Regions from separate parts of the Massilia sp. TWR1-2-2 genome, predicted to be linked through region 2. Evidence: predicted binding sites of a transcription regulator. Region 2 holds the regulator's gene; the other holds the start of a gene.
The links. The regulator FNR, encoded in region 2, switches genes on or off when oxygen is low (the NO sensors DNR and NnrR bind a similar motif). The targets are predictions, from matches to a motif close to TTGATNNNNATCAA.
Positions count from the first base shown of each region.

Region 1: a site for FNR is predicted at 1,560-1,573, ahead of ACP7DD_RS18215 (universal stress protein). Genes of this name have one in related genera too.

Region 1 covers NZ_JAFCWM010000019.1:69,595-72,798, forward strand. The annotation lists gene ACP7DD_RS18205 (chemotaxis protein CheA) at 1-436, opposite strand, end outside; gene ACP7DD_RS18210 (protein phosphatase CheZ) at 436-1,269, opposite strand; gene ACP7DD_RS18215 (universal stress protein) at 1,648-2,112, shown strand; gene ACP7DD_RS18220 (response regulator) at 2,239-2,883, shown strand.
Region 2 covers NZ_JAFCWM010000001.1:254,538-257,741, forward strand. The annotation lists gene ccoG (cytochrome c oxidase accessory protein CcoG) at 1-339, shown strand, start outside; gene ACP7DD_RS01355 (FixH family protein) at 354-902, shown strand; gene ACP7DD_RS01360 (hypothetical protein) at 899-1,147, shown strand; gene fnr (fumarate/nitrate reduction transcriptional regulator Fnr) at 1,157-1,933, opposite strand; gene ACP7DD_RS01370 (hypothetical protein) at 2,077-2,526, opposite strand; gene ACP7DD_RS01375 (hypothetical protein) at 2,528-2,698, opposite strand; gene ACP7DD_RS01380 (DUF805 domain-containing protein) at 2,932-3,204, shown strand, end outside.

The sequences.
Region 1 (3,204 bases), on a different contig from region 2:
CGGCAGGCGCAACGACCGGCGCCGCGGCGACCGGCTTGGCCGGCACATCGACATTGCCTTCGATGGCGTTGACCAGGATGCGTTCGAGCGAATCGGGCATCGATGCGAGCTGCTCGGGAGCGGCGCCGTTCGACAGGTCGGTCAGCTGGTCGGCGACGAAACCGGACGCCTGCAGCGCCGCTTCAATGGCCAGCGGGGTGACCGGCGCGGCGCCGTTGCGCAGCGCGTCAAACAGGTTCTCGGTCAGGTGGCAGGCCGCCACCAGCGCCGGCAGGTTCATGAAACCGGCGCCGCCCTTGATCGTGTGGAAGGAACGAAACACGGCGTTCAGCGTTTCCTTGTTGTTCGGGTCGCGTTCGAGCCGAAGCAAGTGTTCTTCTACGTTTACTGCCAGATCCATCGCCTCGACGACGAAGTCCTTGAGCATATCGTCCATCAGAATCCCAGGTCGGCAAGAAGGTCGTCAACGTTGTCCTGGTCAAGCGCCACCGATGGCAGCGCCGGGCCGGACATCAGGTTCGGCTTGTGGGCGGCGAGCTTTTCGCGCACCGCCGGCGGCGCGTTGTCGCGCAGCAGTTCGGCCAGCTCGTGCTCGACCGTCTTGGTAATGGCGACGACTTTCTTGATCAGCTGGCCGGTGATGTCCTGGAAGTCCTGCGCCATCATGATGTCGAGCAGGCGCGCCTTCTCGGCTTCGGTCGCTTCGGCAACCGCCTGGGCGAACTGGCGCGAGTCGCCGGCCAGGGTCTTGAATTCGTCGATGCTCAGCTTGCCGTCGAACAGGTCGGTCCAGCGCGTGTCCATCACCTTCGCCTTTTTCGACAGCGCATCCTGCGCCGGCATGCCGTCGTCGAGCGTGTTGAGCACCTTGTTGGCGGCCTGCTCGGTCAGCGAGGCAACATATTCGAGGCGGTCCTGGGCGTCGACGATTTGCGACGACGCTTCCGTCAGCGCCTTGTCGTAGCCGAGCTCGCGCAGCGAGTCGTGCAACAGGCGCACGATGCCGCCGAGGCGTTCGAACATCGGCTTGTCGGCAGCGCCGCTGTCGCCGGCGGCAGCGGCGTCGGCGCCGTTATCGGCAGCGGCAGGCGCGGCGGAGGCCGCAGGCACGGCCACCGGCTGGGCGGCGGAGACCTGATCGAACAGCGCCTCCAGATCATCCTCGGCGGCGGGCGCCGCCGGCGCGGCGGGCGTCACCGCCGGGGTGGCGGCACGTTGTGCGGACACCTCATCGAATAGTGCGTCAAAATCATCAGCGGCGTGGGTCATATCCCTGCTTCTCCATAATTTGCTAATTTGCAATTAATTATTGCGTGTCTGGGGGATGCTGTGCGGGCTCTCGGCATAGCAATGCGACGAAAACGTCGCGTTGCCCCGAGTTTAGCAGCGTAGTTGCCGTTGGTAAATCTTTCGCCACACAGCAACTGAATTGAGTGCGGAAACTTATTCCAAAGTTAATCAAATCGGTGTTTACCCGCACTTTTCGGTCGGCGAGTGTTGTATTCCGTTACCTTAACCTTCGCCGGGCCAGGTGCGATGCGTTCGATACTGATGAGTATTTGAGCAAGATCAAACGGGTTTGTTCTTACAATACTCGCAACGCCTACTACAATGGAGAATAAGACGGTCTTGTCGGAGATACTGACCATGTACAGGAAGATTCTGATCACCACTGACGGCTCCGCCGTATCCAAACAGACCGCCTGCGCCGGCGTCGCCTTCGCCCGGCAGATGGGTGCCGAGGTACTGGCGTTGTTCGTCGCCGCCGAATATCGGTACCCGGTGTATGTCGAAATCATCCCGCCGTCCTATCCGCTCGAAGAGGAATATGTCGAGACCATGATCCGTGCCGGCGAGGAGCATACCGGGCCAATCATGCGCGCCGCCGAGAAGGCGGGATTGCAACACAGCGCCATCACCGCCTTCGCCGATTCGCCGGCGCTGAAGATCGTCGAAATCGCCGACAAGCATGACTGCGACCTCATTTTCATGGGCTCGCACGGGCGCAGCGGCTGGGGGCAACTGCTGCTGGGCAGTGTTACCAACAAGGTGCTGTCGCACACGTTAAAGCCGGTGCTGGTGCATCGCCTGATCGAGGAACCGGCGGCATAGTCCATCGATGTCGCTGCGTCAACCTATCAGTATCCATATTGCGTACAAGCGCAACTTGGACTTACGCTTGTCAATAACGCCACGTCCGGATTTCGCGGTTTTATTCACCTTGCAAAATGGCGACCTATGATCCGCATTGTCATCGCTGACGACCACACCATCATGCGCGAAGGGCTCAAGCGCATCCTCGATGGCGCCGTCGACATCGATATCGTCGGCGAGGCCATCAACGACTTCGAAGTGCTGTCGCACGTGCGCCAGGGCGGCTTCGACCTGCTGCTGCTGGACCTGTCGATGCCGGGCCGCAGCGGAGTCGACCTGATCCGCCAGATCCGCAGCGAAGCGCCCAAGCTGGCGATCCTGATCCTCACCATGCACGAGGAAGAACAATATGCGGTACGGGCAATCCGCGCCGGCGCCCAGGGCTACCTGACCAAGGAAAGCGCGGGCACCCAGCTGGTTGGCGCAATCCGCAAGGTGGCGTCGGGCCGGCCGTACATCAGTACCGAGGTGGCCGAGCAACTGGCGCTGAACATCATGACGCCGAACGAACAACTACTGCACAAGCAACTGTCGGACCGCGAGTTCGAAGTGTTTTCACTGCTGGTGGGCGGCAAGTCGATCACCGAGATCGCCAACAGCCTGCACCTGTCGGTGAAGACGGTCAGCACCCACAAAACGCGCATCATGCAGAAGATGGGGATGACGTCGCTGTCGGAAATGGTGCAGTACGCTGTCGCGCACAGGCTACTGTCGCCATTCAAGACCTGAGACGGCGAAAAGTTTTAGACATCGGCGCCATCGTTTTGTGCCAATATGCGTCACTCTGTTGCGACGGCCGGTATTTGCGGCATCCCCTCGGCAGCTCTGCGGTAAGTGCACTCCTCCCTCTGGCGCCCTCACTCCACGTAAGACTCCTCCTACATTCTCGCGCCGTCTCCTACCGCCAGATTCAGCGTTCGCTGATATCAATGACGGACTCGTGTTGGCATACTAAATCCAGCGATCCGACTTTCTCGCGAGAATTTCCATTCAACGTGAGTTTGGCCCAGCGCGCTGTTCCATCACTGATGAAGCACCGGTCAGGCAGTC
Region 2 (3,204 bases):
ACGCCGCTCAAGCTCGACGTCATCCGCGACCGCGGCGCCATGGGGCGCGAAGTCGAGGACGGCATCATCGAAAACGTCTACCGGCTGCAGGTGATGAACACGGCCGAGAAGGCGCATACGTTCCGCGTGTCGGTGTCGGGGCTGGCGTCGATCAGCCTGGCTTCGCCCGAGCTGGCGCGACTCGAAGGGGCCAGCGCGCGCGCCGTGCCGGTGCGGGTGAGGGTGCCGAGGAGCGCCGCCGCGACCGGATCGAACCAGATCGAGTTCGTGCTCACGGCGCTCGACGACCCGGCGCTGAAGGTGACCGAAAAAGCGGTCTTCATCGTTCCGAAACCATGATCAAGGAAATCTCCATGCCAATCGCATCGACTGTCGCATCCCCGGCCGCAGCGCCGGTCCGTCCGTGGTACAGCCACCGCTGGCCGTGGTTGCTGATGATCGGCCCTGTGTTCGTGCTCGTCGGCGGCGGCGTGGCCGGCTCGCTGGCGCTGTCGCGGCCCGACGCGATGGTGGTCGACGACTACTACAAGCAGGGCAAGGCGATCAACCAGGATTTGCGGCGCGACCGCGCGGCGACGGCGCTGGCGATCGCGTTCGAGGCAAGCTACGACGCCGGCGCGGGGGTGCTGAGCGGCGCGGTGACCAGTGGCGGCGCGCCGCTGCAGGCGCCGCTGCACATCTACCTGGCGCACCCGACCCAGCCTGGCAAGGACCTGCAGCTGCTGGCGCGGCCCGGCAGCGACGGCCGCTTCGCGGTGCCGGTGGCAAAGCTCGAAGCGACCCACTGGCAGGTGGTGGTGGAGGGCGCGCGGCGCGAATGGCGGGTGGCGCGCAGCTGGAGCTGGCCGCGCGAGAGCGCGCTGGCGATCCACGCCGACGCACCGACGGCGCCGGCGCCGTGAGGGGCAGCATGCGGCGGCTGGCGATGACGGTATTGTGGCCTTCGTTCCTGGCGGCGGCGCTGGCGGAAGGCTGCGTGTTCTCGGTGTTCGATCCGGCCGACCTGGCGTACCTGGCGGCGTCAGGCATTACGCCGACGGCGGTCTACAGCGTCGGCTTTTTTGCGTTGTGGAGCGTGTGTGCCCTGTCGAGTTTGCTGACGATGTATCTGGTGGTCACGCCGCCCGACCAGCGGGCGCCGTTTTAATCGTGGGCTTTACGCCATCGGGCTGCAGCGCTCGGTGCCGGCGGCCATTGCCTTGAGCAGCGCCGGCTGCAGCAGCGTCACTTCGCGCTTGTCGACCTTGAGCAGGCCCTGCTTCTTGAAGCGCGACAGCAGCCGGCTGATGCTCTCGATGGTCAGGCCGAGGTAGTTGCCGATGTCTTCGCGCGACATGCGCAACTGGAACGCGGTGGCCGAATAACCGCGCGCGGCGTAGCGGGCCGACAGGTTGGTGAGGAAAACGGCGAAGCGCTGCTCAGCCTGCATGTTACCGAGCAGCAGCATGACGTTTTGCTCGCGCGTGATTTCGGTGCTCATGATGCGGTGGAAATGGCGCAGCAAGGTCGGCACGTGCGCGAACAGGTGCTCGAGGCCGTCGAACGGAATCTCGCAGACCTCGCTGTCTTCGAGGGCGACGGCGTCGCAGTGGTGGCGTTCGCCGCTGATGGCGTCCATGCCAAGCAGTTCGCCGGCCATCTGGAAGCCGGTAATCTGCTCGTCGCCGGCGGCATTGACCTGGTAAGTCTTGAAGTGGCCGAAGCGGATCGCGTACAGGCTGCGGAATGGCTGGTCCATCTGATACAGGCGCTCGTCGCGGGCGATGCGGCGGCGCAGGCCGATCACTTCGTCGAGGCGGACGATTTCCGCCGCGTCAAGGCCCATCGGCAGGCACAGCTGGTGCATGCTGCAGTTGGCGCAACTTGCCTTGAGGGCAGTGATGTTCAGCTGCGGCAGAGCGGTTGGTGACGAAGAAGCAAGCATTGGCGGCATTCAAGTTGCGGCATGTCCGCGGCGCGGACATCCACGTTCATTATACGCCTGCGTATGGACGAATTCGCCGCAGCCGCGTCAATGCGCTGGCGGAGACGTGAATCTGTCGCGCCAAGCCGCGCAAACCACAGGGCAGCGCCGCGTCAGCGCTCCTGCCAGCGTCCCATCGCGGCAAATGACAGCGTGACATGCCGGTTCGCCTGCGACAGGAAACCGATCTCGGCGCTGCTGTCTTGCAGATGCAATAACTGGCCCGCCATCACGTCGTACATCGGCAGGCTGCCGGTGGGCCGCGCGCACAGGTGATAGCGGATGATGCCGTGTTCGCCGAGGACGTCGATGTTGACGGCCGAGTCGAGCCGGATGCGGTAGCGGTCGCCGGTGCTGCCGCCGATGACGTGAAAGTAGCCGTGGGCCTGGAATTCGCGGCGCTGCTCGGCGTTGAGCAGGCCGAGCAGGAGCGACAGCGCCCGTTGCTCGGCATGGGCCCGTTGCAACGCCTCTTGCCGCAGCTTTTCGCGCGTGCGCCGTGCTGCCTGCCACCACGCGGTGCAGCGCGCGAAAAGCCAGCTTGCCCGATCCAGCACTGGCAACTTAGCCGCCGACGATACGCGGCACCATGACCACTTCTTCCATGGTCGGATCGAAGGCCGTGATCGCCCGCTTGGCGTCGGTGCGGCTGATGGCGCCGAACGCGGCGTATCCCTGCTTGACCAGGCGGTCGAAAGTCTTCTGTGCGGCGGCGATTTCCCTGGAATTGGCCATGTTCCAATTCATTTGCCGGTGACCAGAGTCGTCCATGATATTCATTGCGCCAATTGGCGATGCGTGTGCGTTATCCATCATTCCTCCTCGACAGCTGAGACGTTACCGAACCACTACCTGCTGTAGACACCGGCGCAGCAGGCAAAGTGGCCCGGGATCAATGCAGAATTTGATGTAGATCAAGGAAATGTTTGAACAGTGAGCAGAACTGCTCGACAGCAGAGGAGACTCTCTTGCTCTACGCCAAGATGAGCTCCATGCAAATCGTCACTATCGACCCGGGTTCCTGGCCGGCCCCGACCGCGCCGCAGCAAAGGCGCTGCAGCCAGAAACGGCCGCTCATGCAGGGAGACATCTTGGAAACTACTTTTGGCGATGCCATGGCGAACCCGGCCGGTGCCGACCGCTACCAGCCCAGTTTGCTGACGGTGAACGGCAGGATCGGCCGCCTGCGTTACTTCACCTATTGCTGCGTGCTGACAATGGCGGTCTTGTGCGTAGCCACC